One region of the Burkholderia sp. AW49-1 genome, then DNA from elsewhere that is predicted to be linked to it. Evidence: riboswitches for the same ligand, from Rfam matches in the RefSeq annotation. Region 1 holds a riboswitch; the other holds the start of a gene.

What was found. Region 1 has a riboswitch for thiamine pyrophosphate ahead of thiC (phosphomethylpyrimidine synthase ThiC). Riboswitches for the same ligand answer to the same signal wherever they lie in the genome.
Region 2: it holds a riboswitch for thiamine pyrophosphate, as region 1 does, so the genes downstream of both, ACV22W_RS24320 (FAD-dependent oxidoreductase) here and thiC (phosphomethylpyrimidine synthase ThiC) in region 1, are expected to answer to the same signal.

The regions. Positions count from the first base shown of each region.
Region 1 covers NZ_JBSAXF010000016.1:45,818-53,641, reverse strand. Annotated here, with positions in the region: gene ACV22W_RS22640 (AAA family ATPase) at 1-16, shown strand, start outside; gene arfB (alternative ribosome rescue aminoacyl-tRNA hydrolase ArfB) at 13-417, shown strand; gene ACV22W_RS22630 (EAL domain-containing protein) at 473-1,753, opposite strand; gene ACV22W_RS22625 (DMT family transporter) at 2,168-3,094, opposite strand; gene ACV22W_RS22620 (hypothetical protein) at 3,256-3,504, opposite strand; gene ACV22W_RS22615 (glycine zipper 2TM domain-containing protein) at 3,714-3,929, opposite strand; gene thiC (phosphomethylpyrimidine synthase ThiC) at 4,187-6,118, opposite strand; TPP riboswitch at 6,243-6,359, opposite strand; gene ACV22W_RS22605 (pentapeptide MXKDX repeat protein) at 6,630-6,881, shown strand; gene ACV22W_RS22600 (cytochrome b/b6 domain-containing protein) at 6,970-7,602, shown strand; gene ACV22W_RS22595 (molybdopterin-dependent oxidoreductase) at 7,632-7,824, shown strand, end outside.
Region 2 covers NZ_JBSAXF010000019.1:30,301-38,124, reverse strand. Annotated here, with positions in the region: gene thpR (RNA 2',3'-cyclic phosphodiesterase) at 1-100, shown strand, start outside; gene ACV22W_RS24325 (ABC transporter ATP-binding protein/permease) at 168-1,937, opposite strand; TPP riboswitch at 2,207-2,330, shown strand; gene ACV22W_RS24320 (FAD-dependent oxidoreductase) at 2,565-3,701, shown strand; gene thiS (sulfur carrier protein ThiS) at 3,734-3,931, shown strand; gene ACV22W_RS24310 (thiazole synthase) at 3,971-4,786, shown strand; gene thiE (thiamine phosphate synthase) at 4,783-5,907, shown strand; gene ACV22W_RS24300 (ABC transporter ATP-binding protein) at 5,992-6,813, shown strand; gene mlaE (lipid asymmetry maintenance ABC transporter permease subunit MlaE) at 6,810-7,577, shown strand; gene mlaD (outer membrane lipid asymmetry maintenance protein MlaD) at 7,602-7,824, shown strand, end outside.

The sequences.
Region 1 (7,824 bases):
GGAGACGTCGCGATGATGATCCGCTACACGCTCGATCCGGCCGAAGTCGAATGGACCGCCGTGCGCGCGCAGGGCGCCGGCGGCCAGAACGTCAACAAGGTGTCGAGCGCGATTCACCTGCGTTTCGACATCCGCGCGTCGTCGCTGCCGCCCGTCATCAAGGAACGGCTTCTCGCGCTGTCCGACCAGCGCATCACGCGCGACGGCATCGTCGTGATCAAGTCGCAGGAATACCGCACGCAGGAGAAAAATCGCGAGGCAGCACTCGCGCGGCTCGATGCGTTGATCGGCAGCGTCGCGTTCACGCCGCGTGCGCGGGTCGCGACACGGCCGACACGTGCATCGAAGGAGCGGCGGCTCGAACACAAGTCGCGCCGCAGCGTGGTGAAGTCCGGAAGAGGGAAGGTGATCGACTGACGAAACGAATCGCCGGCCGGCCTGCATGGCGGGCGTCGTCGTGCCGCCGTATGCGCTACCGCATCACGGTGCCCGCGCTGTCGAGCACGAAGTCGACGCAGAACACGACGAGACGGTTTTGCGCGCGAATCGCGACGGCTGCCGTGTAGCAATCGCGGCCTTCGGTCAGCGAGAAGTGCGGGCCCATGAGCGCGACGCGCCCGGGCGCGGCGATCGCGCGCTGGAAGTACGGGCGCCGCGACCAGTTGCTGTGCGTCTCCGGGAACAGCGGCGAGAGCCGCGTGCCGCTGGTCTGCCCGTCTTCGGGACGCGCGCCGATCGACGGCAGGAACTGTTCGCCGATCTCGTCCGTGACGAACACCCGGCGTGCGGCCGGCACCACGAATACGCGCTGCGCGGCGTCCTGCAGGCTGCCGCTCGCGGAAAACGCGGCCGCGCCGGCGAGCACGAGCCGCTCGATCGCGTCGAAGCCCGGCTGCTCGGCGATCGCCGGCGTATGCCGGTGGGCGATGTAGCGTTGCCACGCGGCGTCGAGCATCGCGGGCGCAGCGGCGCTCGCGTGCGCGATCGATGCATCGGGCTGGCCGAACTGGAAACCCTGGACGAAATCGATATCGGCCTCCATCAGCGTCTGCAGCGCGTCGTCGCTTTCGACGCCCTCTGCGAGCACCATCGCGCCAGCCTGGTGGAGCATCGATACCAGGTGATGCATGATGCGGCGATCGTCGGCCGACGCGTTCGCGCGTTCGACGAGCGATCGATCGAGCTTGACGATATCGGGCCGTGCGCGCCACACGCGGTCGAAATTGGAGAACCCGGTGCCGAAATCGTCGATCGCGATCAGGAAGTCCCGGTGCTGGATCATGTCGATCGTGCGGGCGAGCGCGGCTTCATCGCGCGACGGCTGCTCGACGACTTCCAGCACGATGCGGTTCGGCGGCAGCGCGAAATGACGGCACAGCGCCTCGACGAATTCGCGCTGCACGAGGCCCGAATCGAGCACGCGCGGCGTCACGTTCAGGAACAGCCAGCCGTCGCCGATGCCTTGCGCGACGAAGTTCGCCGTATGCAGGCAGCGGGCGAGGCGGTCAAGCAGCAATGCGTCGGCAGCGGCACGCGTCCGGTCGAACAGCGCGACCGGCGAAACGAGCGTGCCGTTTTCGTCCACGACGCGCAGCAGCGCTTCATAGCCGACCACGCGCTTGTGCGTGATCGACAGCACAGGTTGAAACACGCTGCGCAGCGTCGTTTCCCGATACGTGGCGATCCAGCCGCTGGGCGTCGGCGTGAGGCGTTCGAGCAGGGAGTCGAGCGAGAGGTCGCGGGAGGGCTTCATGTCAATGGTGCCCTGGGGAGATCGGGGGGCGGTATCGTGCGCGCCACGCAGAAGCCGTCGCACGCGCAGGTGGACGCGAAAGAACGTGGTGCATCGTAACCGCCTTCCGCGGATGAGTGATCCGAGTGTAACGGGAATGGTGCGGCGCGCGTATCAGGGAAACTCCAGACGCAAACGCTACACCGACAGCTGGAAGGGGCTGTCCGCCCGGGAGCGCGACATCCAAGGGTCGCCGGCCGCGTATGCGGCGACAGCGCCATGTATGCCGCGTGCATCGCGTGCCACGAATGCGGGGGAGCGGCAAAGCCGGGCGGCTGCATCGGCGTGAGTCGAAACTCGACATGCGCCGTCGCGCACCGGTCGACGCGCGGCACTCGCATTCCGCACCGGCGGAGCGCCCGCCCCGCCCGCCACTTAGGCCGCTTCGCCGCCGCGCGGGCGCAGCCCGGGAATCCGCTTGATCACGCCGGTGGCGAGCGCGGTGCCGACGAGCACGATCGCGCAACCTTCGATCATCACGAGCGATACGTGTTCGCTGAGGAACAGCGCGCCCCACAGCAGGCCGAACACCGGGATCACGAACGTCACGGTAATCGCGCGGGCCGGGCCGATGTGCGCGATCAGATGGAAGAAGATGAAATACGCGATGCCCGTGCAGGCGATGCCGAGCGCGAGCACGGCGCCCCACGCATGCGCGCTGACGGCCGCGGCGGGCCAGGTCGCGATCGCGAACGGCGCCAGCAGCACGGTCGAGCCGATCATGCTGCCGGTCGCGTTGACGAGCGGATCGACGCCGCTGAGCGTGCGCTTCGTGTAGTTGGCCGCGATGCCGTACAGCAGCGTCGCGCCGAGCGCGGCGGCGGCGGCGAGCGCGGTCGCGTTGGCGCCGGTGCCGCCGCGCGCGTTCGCGATCTGATCCCACACGAGCGTGAGGACGCCGGCAAAGCCGATCACGAGGCCGATCGCGCGCGGCAGCGACAGCTTGTCCTTCAGCCACAGATAGGCGACGAGCGCGCCCCACAGCGGCGTCGTCGCGTTGATCACCGACGTCACGCCGGCCGACAGCGTCAGTTCGGCGAACGCGAACAGGCAGAACGGGATGCCCGAGTTCAGCGCGCCAACGACGAACAACGGCCACGCGCGACGGCGCAGCTGCGCGCCGAGCTCGGCGGGCCTGAAGCGCGTCAGCGCGAAGCCCGCGAGAAACAGCGCGCCGATGCCCACGCGCAGCGCCATCAGCGGCGCGACACCGAAGTCGGCGACGCCGATCCGGATAAACAGGAACGACGCGCCCCACAGGGCAGCGAGGACGGTCAGCAGAAAGGCGTTCTTGGGCGACATCGAGCGTGGCGGGCGAGGGGACGGGATGCGAAGGATCTTACACCGCGTTCCCGTGCCGTCGTTTCACGATCGGATGAAATGACAAGAACCGGCAAGAACCGGCAAGAACCGGGAAATCCGCTCGCCCCGACGCGCAGCGGCCGGACGGCACGCGCGGTCGCTCAATGATGGTGCCAGCCGCCGCGTCCGCCGAAGCCGAAATTGAGCGATACCGCGGGGCCCCAGTAGCCGCCCCAGGCCGGGGCATAGGCGGGGGCCGGATAGTAGTACGCGGGGCCCGGATCAACATAGACGGGTGCCGGCTGTACCGGCGCCGCCGCGTAATAGCCGGACGGATAGTAGCCGTAAGGGTAGTAACAGCCGGCGAGCGTCGTGCACGCGAGCGCCGCGGCGACGAGGGTCCTGTTCATGATGTCTCTCCGGCGGAGCCGGCAATCGGCAGATGCTTAAGCTTAGGCCGCGCGGCGATGACAAGGTGCGCTAAACGGTAACGGATCATTTCCGGGCCCCTGCGGCGTGTTGCGGCGCCGCATATGAAAAACGGCGCTTCCGCGGTGCGGAAACGCCGTCAGGCCGGAACTTGCCGCGCGTCGCGCGGCAGCCGGGTAAGCCGGCCGGCTTATTTGCCGACCTGGTTGCCGATGATGCCGCCGGCCGCCGCGCCGCCCAGCGTCGACAGCGCGCTGCCGCCGATCGCCGCGCCGGCGACGCCGCCGACACCCGCACCGATCGCGGTATCACGCTGGCGCCGCGTCATCGAATCGCAGGCCGAAAGGCTGGCCACCGTCGCGACGAGCAGCGCGCATACCCCAAAACGCCGAATCGAATGGTTCATGATCGCTGTCCTTGTGGTAGTGAACGGAGGTCGCGCGGCCGCCTGACGGCCGCGCATGAATCCAATCTACGCGTCGCTCCGTGGAGCTGCTGTAAGGACTTGTTAAGGCTCGAGCGGTTTCGTAATCAATTGTTTCGCTTGCGCCGGCAGGCACACGGCATGCGCGCGAATGCAAAAAAACCCGCTCGAAAGCGGGCTTTCTGCCGTGCTTGAGGAAGCGAAGCGGTCCGTGCGGACCGCCGCGTTCGCTTGCCGACTTACTGACGGTGATAGATCTCGGCGCCCGTCTTCACGAACTCGACTGCCTTGACCTCCATCCCCTTCTTCAGCGCCTCGGTTTCCGACACGCCCTGCTGTGCCGCGAATTCGCGCACGTCCTGCGTGATCTTCATCGAGCAGAAGTGCGGGCCGCACATCGAGCAGAAGTGCGCGACCTTCGCCGAATCCTTCGGCAGCGTCTCGTCGTGGAATTCGCGCGCCTTGTCCGGATCGAGGCCGATGTTGAACTGGTCTTCCCAGCGGAACTCGAAACGCGCCTTCGACAGCGCGTTGTCGCGCACCTGCGCGCCGGGGTGACCCTTGGCCAGGTCGGCCGCGTGCGCGGCGAGCTTGTACGTGATGATCCCTTCCTTCACGTCGTCCTTGTTCGGCAGCCCGAGGTGCTCCTTCGGCGTCACGTAGCACAGCATCGCGGTGCCGAACCAGCCGATCATCGCGGCGCCGATGCCCGACGTGATGTGGTCGTAGCCCGGTGCGATGTCGGTGGTCAGCGGCCCGAGCGTGTAGAACGGCGCTTCCTTGCACCAGTCGAGCTGGAGATCCATGTTTTCCTTGATCAACTGCATCGGCACGTGGCCGGGGCCTTCGATCATCACCTGCACGTCGTGCTTCCACGCGATTTGCGTGAGCTCGCCGAGCGTCTTCAGTTCACCGAGCTGCGCTTCGTCGTTCGCGTCGTAGATCGAGCCGGGACGCAGGCCGTCGCCGAGCGAGAAGCTCACGTCGTACGCCTTCATGATCTCGCAGATCTCTTCGAAGTGTTCGTACAGGAAGCTTTCCTTGTGATGCGCGAGGCACCACTTGGCCATGATCGAGCCGCCGCGCGACACGATGCCCGTCATCCGGTTCGCGGTGAGCGGCACGTACTGCAGGCGCACGCCCGCGTGGATCGTGAAGTAGTCGACGCCTTGCTCGGCCTGTTCGATCAGCGTGTCGCGGAAGATTTCCCAGGTCAGGTCCTCGGCCTTGCCGTTGACCTTTTCGAGCGCCTGGTAGATCGGCACCGTGCCGATCGGCACCGGGCTGTTGCGGATGATCCACTCGCGCGTTTCATGGATGTGCTTGCCGGTCGACAGGTCCATCACCGTGTCGCCGCCCCAGCGGATCGCCCACGTCATCTTGTCGACTTCCTCGCCGATCGACGACGTGACGGCCGAGTTGCCGATGTTCGCGTTGATCTTCACGAGGAAGTTGCGGCCGATGATCATCGGCTCGGATTCCGGGTGGTTGATGTTCGCGGGGATGATCGCGCGGCCGCGCGCGACTTCCTCGCGCACGAACTCGGGGGTGATCTCGGCGAGTGGGTTCGCGCCGAAGGCCGCGGCGCCGAACGCCTGGCCCGGGTGCTGGCGGCCCATCATCGCGGCGAGCTTCGCGCCGTTCGGGCCGCTCGACTTGAGGCTTTCGATGTACTCGGCGCGGCGCTGGTTCTCGCGGATCGCGATGTATTCCATTTCCGGCGTGATGATGCCCTGGCGCGCGTAGTGCATCTGCGTGACGTTCTTGCCGGCTTGCGCGCGGCGCGGGTTGCGGTGCAGGCCCGGGAAACGCAGGTCGGCGGTGGCCGGGTCGGCCGCGCGCTCGAGGCCGTACCGGCTCGACAGGCCGTCGAGCACCTCGGTGTCGCCGCGCGCCTCGATCCAGCGCTGGCGCAGTGCCGGCAGGCCGGCGCGGATGTCGATCTTCGCGTCCGGATCGGTGTACGGGCCCGACGTGTCGTACACGTAGATCGGCGGGTTCTTTTCGCCGCCGAAGCCGGTCGGGGTGTCGGCCTGCGTGATTTCACGCATCGGCACGCGGATGTCGGGCTGCGAGCCGGTTACATAAACCTTTCGCGAATTGGGCAGCGGGGCGACGGCGGCGGCGTCGACGTGGGCGTCCGCGGACAGAAACTTCGGATTGGCGTTCATGCAATCTCCTGTGTGAGCGCCGGACAGGCGCCACGGCGCTTGCCCGGAGCCCTTGACGAATGTGGGGCTCGAGCTAAGCAGGAGACGAGGCTTGGTGAGGCGGCGGATTTCGTCAGAAGGATGGCGGCGAAATCCGTACGCTTCCCTGCGCTGGCATTATCCAGATCAGGTTCAAAGGGTATTTCTCACCCGCAATGCCGGTTGTTTGACCGAACGCATTGCAGGACCCCCGCGTTAGCAGCGCACACAATACACTGGCTTCGCGGCGGTTTCAACCGGTGGCGGACCGGTGGTCGCGGTGCAGTTGCAGCAATGCGGGCGGTGCGCCCGCCACGCAAGCCGCGATGCATGACACCGCCGCACGGCCCTGCGGCCTGGCTGACAGTGACGGCGCGGCGCAGCATTGCAGCGGTTTCGGCGGTCCCTGAAAAAAAAATCTCGAAACGACTGTCATATCCCGCGACGTCCTCCGTCTATTCGGCTCCTCAAACCCATGTTTCGGAGAGATGTCATGAAAAAAGTACTGATCGCAGCCTGTGTCGCCGGTTTCGCCATGGCCGCAACGGGCGCGTATGCGCAGAACGACGCGATGTCGAAGGAGGGCACGTCGATGTCGAAGGATGCGATGGGCCACGACGCGATGGCGAAGGACGGCGCGATGAAGAAGGGCGCCATGAAGAAGCACGCGATGAAGAAGGACGCGATGTCGCACGACGCGATGGGCAAGTCGATGTCGGGCGACAAGATGGCGCCGTCGAACTGACCGACGCGGGCGGGGCGCGGCCGGCGCATGCGGTACACGAGGCCGCCCGCGCATCGCGCACCGCCGCTACGTTCCGGGAGTCTTCATCATGCAAACCGTTCCCGCTGCCGGGCGCACGGCTGCCACGCCGCCCGCGCGCAAGATTCATCCGTTGTGGGTACGCGTGAGCCACTGGCTCAACGCGCTCGCGGCGATCCTGATGGCACTGTCCGGCTGGCGCATCTACGATGCGTCGCCGATCTATCCGCCGTTCACGTTCACGCACGGCATCACGCTCGGCGGCTGGCTGGGCGGCGCGCTCCAATGGCATTTCGCGGCGATGTGGCTGCTGGTCGGCAACGGGCTGTTCTACCTCGCGATGTCGATCGCGACGGGCCGCCTCGCGCAAAAGATGCTGCCGGTCACGCCGGCGTCGATATGGCGCGACGTGCGCGCGGCGCTGGGCGGCCGGTTGTCGCACGACGACCTGAGCGTCTACAACGCGGTGCAGCGTGCCGCGTACCTGACGGCGATCGTCGATCTGATCGTGCTGGTGCTGTCGGGGCTCACGATCTGGAAGTCCGTGCAGTTTCCGCTGCTGCGCGCGCTGTTCGGCGGTTACGACGATGCGCGCGTCGTGCACTTCTGGGCGATGTCGCTGCTCGTCGCGTTTTTCGTCGTACACGTCGCGATGGCGCTGCTGGTGCCGCGCTCGCTGCTCGCGATGCTGCGCGGCCGCTGACCCGCACGCCGCGAGCGAAGGAACTCATCATGTCGGAATCCGGAAACAATCGCGGGCGGCCGGGCTGGACGCTCGACCGCAAGTCGCTCGAGCTCGACGTGCGCCGCGAACTCGAAATGCCGTCGCGGCGCCTCTTCAACCGGCGCGTGCTGACGCTCGGCGGCCTGACGATGCTGACCGGCTGCACGCTGCAGGACGACGCATCGGTCAACGCGTTCCTCG
Region 2 (7,824 bases), on a different contig from region 1:
CGCGCTGCGTTTCGTCGCGCTGACGTTATTTGAAAGCCGGCCGTCGCACGACGGCGTGTCGCATGTGCCGATCGTGTCGGTGCCGGTCGGGCGGGCGTAGCGGGAAGGCGGGTGGGGCGAGGAAGAGAGCAAGGCCGGCGCGGTATGCGTCGGCCTTTTTGCTTCGGTTACGCGGCGACCTTGTCGCTGTCGTTCACGCGTTCGACGTTGATCGTGCCGACGTGGAACGCGGCCAGCGATTCGCGATGCGCGATGCTGACGATCGCGGCTTTCGGCAGCCGTTCGGCGAGCAGGTGATAGAGCCGCGCTTCGTTGTCGGCGTCGAGCGCGCTCGTCGCTTCGTCGAGGAACAGGAAGTCGGGCTTGTGCAGCAGCACGCGCGCGCCGGCTAGACGCTGCTGTTCGCCCGGCGACAGCACGCGCGTCCAGTGGCCGGTCTCGTCGAGGCGCCCGACGTAGTCTTCCAGGCGGCACGCACGCAGCGCGTCGCGGCACGCGTCGTCGGTGAACGCGTCGGGCGCGGCCGGATAGGTGAGCGCGGCCTTCAGCGTGCCGATCGGCAGGTAGCTGGTTTGCGGCACGAACATCATCCGGGCGCCGACCGGCGCGTCGATCGCGCCGTCACCGAACGGCCACAGGCCCGCGAGCGCGCGCATGAACGTGCTCTTGCCGGAACCCGACTTGCCGACCACGAGCCAGCGCGAGCCGGGTTCGATCGTCACGTTGCCGATGTTCGCGAGCGCGTTGCCGTTCGGCAGCGCGAGTTTCAGCGACGACGTCGACAGCTTCGCGGCATCGACGTAGTGCAGGTTGATGCCGCCGTGCTCGGTCGCGGGCGACAGGCTTTCCTTCAGGTGCGACGTGCCCATCACACGCTTGAATTCACGCAGACGGTTGACGGTGGCGCGCCATTCGACCAGGGTCGAGTAACTGTTGATGAACCACGAGAACGAATCGCTGACGGTGCCGAACGCCGACGAGATCTGCATCAGCACGCCGAACGAGAACGCGCCCGCGAAATAGCGCGGCGCCGCGACGACGAGCGGGAAGATGATCGCGATCTGCCCGTAGAAGCTCAGCACGAACGTGAGGCGCTTCGTGTACTTCATCACGCGCCACCAGTTGTCGCGAATGCGCGTGAACAGGCTCTGCGCGTTGATGGTCTCGGTTTTCTCGCCGTCGTAGAACGCGATCTGCTCGGCGTTCTCGCGCACGCGGATCAGCCCGAAGCGGAAGTCGGCCTCGACACGCTGCTGCTGGTAGTTGATCGACACGAGCGGGTGGCCGACCTTCTGGATGATCAGCGAGCCGACCACCGCGTACAGCGCGGCCGCCCACACCATGTAGCCGGGGATCGTGATCGGCGTCGCGCCGAGCGAGAACGTCAGCGCGCCGGCGAGCGACCACAGGATCGTGATGAACGACACGAGCGTGACGACCGTCGACAGCAGATCGAGCGACAGCGCGAGCGTCGTCGTCGCGAACGACTGGAGGTCGTCGGTGATCCGCTGGTCCGGGTTGTCGGCGAGGCGGTCGCGTTCGATCCGGTAGAACGCGCGATCGCCGAGCCACTGGCCGAGAAAGCGGTCGGTGAGCCACTGGCGCCAGCGGAACCCGAGCATCTGGCGCAGGTAGCGGCCGTACACCGCGAGGATGATGAAGCCGAACGCGAGCGCGGAGAACTGCATCAGCAGGTTCGGGAAATCGTGGACGTCCTTCGACTGCAGCGCGTTGTAGAACTGCGCGTTCCACTTGTTCAGCTTGACGTTGATCCAGACCACGCAGAGATTGATCGCGATGATCGTGACCAGCAGCCCCCACGCGATTTTCCATTCGGACGACACCCAGTAGGGTTTGATGAGGCTCCACGCGGATACCGGGCGCTCGTCCTGCGGCGCGTCGGAGGCGGAGCGGACGGGATCGATCGATTGGGTCATGTGCTTCCTGATGAGTAGCCGGCGCGCGTGCCGGGCGGGGCCGGACGCGCGCCGCGATACGGCATGCCGGGACGGGGTGCCGACTGACGGCGGGCGTCCGGATGGTGACCCGGGCGTCTTAAACGGCACTTAAGGCCGGCGGTGACGCGGCAACCGGCCGCTCGCGCGGCCGGCCTGCGGGCATTGTGCCAGAGCGGCGCGGCACGACGGCGAATTTGCCGCATGGGGGACAGTTTGCGGCGCTTTCCGCTTTTATGGTCTAATGGCCGACGACGAAACAGGGGTGCTTCGAGCGCGGCCGACGGACAGTTCCGGGCGACGCGGCGAGGCTGAGAAAGACCCTTCGCACCCGATCCGGGTAATACCGGCGAGGGAAGTTTCTGATCCCGCCGGGCCGCGCTGGCTGCCATCCCACATGGTCAGCGCCCGAGTCCCGCCCGGCCGGCCTTTGCTGCCGGTTTCGTCCTTTTGGGTACGCGCGTCGCGCGTTACGGAAGGAATGATGACCGCTCAATCTTCAGTCTTTTGCGCTGTTCCCGATCCGCTGTCGCGTGCGTCCGCACGGGACGGTGTGCGCGCGCCAACGTTCGTCGCACGCGCCCGCGCGATCTGCGGGGAGGGCGCGCGATGAACCTCCACGCTTCCCGGCCCGATTTCGCGGTACTCGGCGGCGGCCTCGTCGGCCGTCTGATCGCGTGGCGGCTTGCGGGCGACGGGCATCGCGTCGCGCTGTACGAGCGCGGCGGCCCGGACGGCGAGCAGTCGGCCGCGTGGGTCGCGGCCGCGATGCTCGCGCCGCTCGCCGAGGCGGCGAGCGCCGAGCTGTTGATCACAGAGCTCGGCGCGGCATCGCTCGCGCGCTGGCCGCAATGGCTCGCGGAACTGCCCGAACCGGTGTTTTTCCAGCAAGACGGCACGCTCGTCGTCTGGCATCAGGCCGATCGCGCCGAGGCACCGCTGTTCGAGCGACGCGTGCGCGCGAACGCACCGGCCGAGTTGTTCGACGGTGGCTTCGTCGCGCTTGCCGGCGCGCAGGTCGACGCGGCCGAGCCCGCGCTCGCGGGGCGCTTCCCGCGCGGCCTGATGCTGCCGCGCGAGGGGCAGCTCGACAACCGGCAGGCGCTGCGCGCACTCGCGGCGGGCCTCGCGCAACGCGGCGTCGAGCTGCACTGGCACGCGACGATCGACGACGCGAACCGGCCCGACGCGCATTTCACGATCGATTGTCGCGGGCTCGGCGCGAAATCCGCGCTGCCCTCGCTGCGCGGCATCCGCGGCGAAGTCGCGCGCGTGCGCGCGCCGGGCATCGGGCTCACGCGGCCCGTGCGCCTGCTGCATCCGCGCTATCCGCTGTACATCGCGCCGAAACAGGACGACCTGTACGTGATCGGCGCGACCGAAGTGGAGGGCGAGGACATGTCGCCCGTCAGCGTGCGCTCGGCGCTCGAGCTGCTGAGCGCGGCGTTTTCCGTGCACCCGGCATTCGGCGAGGCGCGCATCCTCGAACTGAACGCGCAATGTCGCCCGACGTTGCCCGATCACCGCCCGGCGGTGATCTGGGACGGCGCGACGACGCTGGCCGTCAACGGCCTGTACCGGCACGGCTTCATGATCGCGCCGGAAGTCGCGCATGCGGCGGTCGCGTTCGCGCAAGCCGCGCTCGGCGGTGCATTCGCCGATGCCGACGCGTTCGTGGCGTGGCGCGATGCCGCGCGCTGGCCGACGCTCCTTCATCACCGCGACGACGCGCGCCAGCCGGCCTGACGCGCGCCGCCGACCGAATTCGATCAAGCCTCATGGATATCCAGATCAACCAACAGACGCTGACGCTACCCGACGGCGCGACGGTGGCCGACGCGCTCGCCGCGTACGGCGCGCGTCCGCCGTACGCGGTCGCGCTGAACGGCAATTTCGTCGCGCGCACGCAGCATGCGGCGCGCGCGCTCGCGACGGGCGACAAGCTCGACGTCGTGCACCCCGTCGCGGGCGGCTGAGCGCCGCCGGTTCGCCCCCCGCTCTTCCAGGAAAACGACATGACGTCCCTCACTTCCGCCGACGCGCTGACGCTGTACGGCGAAACCTTCGCAAGCCGCGTGCTGCTCGGCACGTCGCGCTACCCGTCGCTGCAGTCGCTGTCCGATTCGATCGCCGCGTCGCGCCCCGGGATGGTGACGGTCGCGCTACGCCGCCAGATGACCGGCGGCACGGCCGAGGCCGGCTTCTTCGATCTGCTCAAGCGTCACGCGGTGCCGCTGCTGCCGAACACGGCCGGCTGCCAGACCGTCGCCGAAGCGGTGACGACCGCGCATATGGCGCGCGAGGTCTTCGATACCGACTGGATCAAGCTCGAGCTGATCGGCGACGACTACACGCTGCAGCCCGACCCGGTCGGGCTGATCGAGGCGGCCGCGCAGCTGGTCAAGGACGGCTTCAAGGTGCTGCCGTACTGCACCGAGGATCTCGTGATCGGCCGGCGTCTGCTCGACGTCGGCTGCGAGGCGCTGATGCCGTGGGGCGCGCCGATCGGCACCGGCAAGGGCGTCGTGAATCCGTACGGGCTGCGCGTGCTGCGCGAGCGGCTGCCGGACGTGCCGCTGATCGTCGACGCCGGGCTCGGCGTGCCGTCGCACGCATGCCAGGTGATGGAGTGGGGCTTCGACGGCGTGCTGCTGAACACGGCCGTGTCGCAGGCCACGCATCCGGAAATCATGGCGCGTGCGTTCGCGCAAGGCGTCGAGGCCGGCCGTGCGGCCTATCTCGCCGGGCCGATGGATGCGCGCGAGACCGCGCACGCGAGCACGCCGGTCGTCGGGATGCCGTTCTGGCACCAGGACGGGGGCAGCGCATGAGCGTGCGCTTCGCCGATGCATTCTGGCCGCCGGCCGACGAGCTGGCCGAAGCGGCCGAGCGGATTCGCGCCCGCCTGGGCGACTGGCCGACCGGCACGACGCCGTGGCGGCTGTGCGTCGCGGCACCCGACGTGCCGGCCGACGGCGACGTGCTGATCGTGTCGGCCGGCGATCGTGCCGCGCAGGCGCGCGCGTCGGCTGCGTCGCGCCCCGCGTCGCCGGACGCGGTCGCGATCGAGTTCGACGAACACGGCGCGGTGCTGCACGCCGCGGGCGTACGCTACGCGCTGGAAGCCGCGCATCCGCTCGCCGACGACTGGATCGCGGCGCTCGCGGCGTTCCTCGATTGCGGCTTCGCGCCGATCGACGCGCTGGTGCTCGCGCTCGCGTGGCGCGACGGCGACGAAGCGCGCGGGGGCGATGCGTGGCCGGTCGATGCCGCGCGGTTTCCGCGCGTCGCCGGCCTGGCCCCGGCACCCGAGCCCGCATTCCCGCCGTGCCCCGCGCAACTGGGCCTCTATCCGGTCGTCCCCGACGCCGAATGGGTCGAACGCGTGCTCGAGTGCGGCGCGCGAACCGTGCAGCTGCGCGTGAAAGGAGCGGATCCGGACGGGTTGCGCCGGGAAGTTGCACGCGCGGTTGCGGTGGGGCGCCGCTATCCCGATGCGCGCGTGTTCATCAACGATCACTGGCAGATCGCGATAGAAGAGGGGGCGTACGGCGTACATCTGGGTCAGGAGGACCTGGAAACGGCCGATCTCGCCGCGATCGCACGCGCCGGCCTGCGGCTCGGCCTGTCGAGTCACGGTTATTACGAGATGTTGCGCGCGTTGCACGAGCGCCCGAGCTATCTGGCGCTCGGCCCCGTGTACGCGACCGCGACCAAGGCGGTCGCGGCGCCGCCGCAAGGCCTCGCGCGGATTGCCCGCTACGCGCGCTTCGCGGGCGCGCGGGCGCCGCTCGTCGCGATCGGCGGCGTGGGGCTCGACACGTTGCCCGACGTGCTGGCGACGGGCGTCGGCAGCGTCGCGGTGGTCAGCGCGGTCACGGGCGCAGGCGATTATCGGGCGGCGATTGTTGCGTTGCAGCAATGTTTTGCCCGACAATTTGACAATCATTGACCGCAGGGCCTGGAACGGCGTCACGACATCATTCCAATGCAGGCCCTATAATTCGGCGTTCTGCGTAAAAGGACTGTCAGCTCCGTGAGCCCCACTCCTACCGAGACACTGCTGGAACTTCGCGACGTCGACTTTGGCTACGGCGACCGCCTCGTCCTGTCGAACCTGAACATGCGCTTCGGGCGCGGCCAGGTCGTCGCCGTCATGGGCGGGTCGGGTTGCGGCAAGACGACCGTGCTGCGCCTGATCGGCGGCTTGGTGCGCGCAAGCCGTGGCCAGGTGCTGTTCGACGGCGCCGACGTCGGCGCGCAGACGCGCGACGGCCTGTACGCGCTGCGCCGCAAGATGGGCATGCTGTTCCAGTTCGGCGCGCTGTTTACCGACATGTCGGTGTTCGAGAACGTCGCGTTCGCGCTGCGTGAACACACCGACCTGCCCGAAGACCTGATCCGCGACCTGGTGCTGATGAAGCTCAACGCGGTCGGCCTGCGCGGCGCGCGCGACCTGATGCCGTCGGAGGTGTCCGGCGGGATGGCGCGCCGCATCGCGCTCGCGCGCGCGATCGCGCTCGACCCGCAGCTCATCATGTACGACGAACCGTTCGCGGGCCTCGATCCGATCTCGCTCGGCATCACGGCGAACCTGATCCGCACGCTGAACGAGGCGCTCGGCGCGACGTCGATCCTCGTCACGCACGACGTGCCGGAATCGTTCGCGATCGCCGACTACGTGTATTTTCTGGCCAATGGCGGCGTGCTCGCGCAGGGTACGCCCGACGAGCTGCGCGCGTCGACCGACCCGAGCGTGCGACAGTTCATCGACGGCGCGCCGGACGGCCCGTTCAAATTTCATTACACGAGCCCGCCGCTGGCTGCGGATTTCGGGCTCGGCGGAGGGCGCGCATGATCAGCGCGATCGGACGTTACGTCATCGGCGGCCTCGAGCGCGCGGGCTACGGCACGCGGCTGTTCGTGCGCCTCGTGCTGGAATTCTTCCCGTTGCTGCGCCGGCCGCGGCTGGTCACGAAGCAGATCCACTTCCTCGGCAACTATTCGTTCGTGATCATTGCCGTGTCGGGCTTGTTCGTCGGCTTCGTGCTCGGCCTGCAGGGCTATTACACGCTGAATCGCTACGGGTCCGAGCAGGCGCTCGGCCTGCTGGTCGCGCTGTCGCTGGTGCGCGAGCTCGGCCCGGTCGTGACCGCGCTGCTGTTCGCGGGCCGCGCGGGCACGTCGCTCACGGCCGAGATCGGACTGATGAAGGCTGGCGAGCAGCTCACCGCGCTCGAGATGATGGCCGTCGATCCGATCAAGACGGTGATCGCGCCGCGTCTGTGGGCCGGCATCATCGCGATGCCGCTGCTCACCGCGATCTTCAACGCGGTCGGCGTGCTCGGCGGTTATTTCGTCGGGGTCGTGCTGATCGGCGTCGATCCGGGCGCGTTCTGGTCGCAGATGCAGGGCGGGGTCGAGGTGTGGGCCGACGTCGGCAATGGCGTGATCAAGAGCATCGTGTTCGGGTTCGCCGTGACCTTCATTGCACTGTTTCAAGGGTATGAAGCGAAGCCCACGCCCGAGGGCGTGTCTCGCGCGACGACCAAGACGGTCGTGTTCGCGTCGCTCGCCGTACTCGGCCTCGATTTCCTGCTGACCGCGCTGATGTTCAGCTAAGCCTCAGCCAAGCCAAATTTTGGGATGACGATGAAAAAGACTGCTCTCGACTTCTGGGTCGGCCTGTTCGTGGTGGTGGGCTTCCTTGCTGTGCTGTTCCTGGCGCTCAAGGTCGGCAACATGAGCTCGCTGTCGTTTCAGCCGACCTACTCGGTGAGGATGAAATTCGACAATATCGGCGGGCTGAAGCCGCGCGCCGCGGTGAAGAGCTCGGGCGTCGTGGTCGGCCGCGTGAAGTCGATCGGCT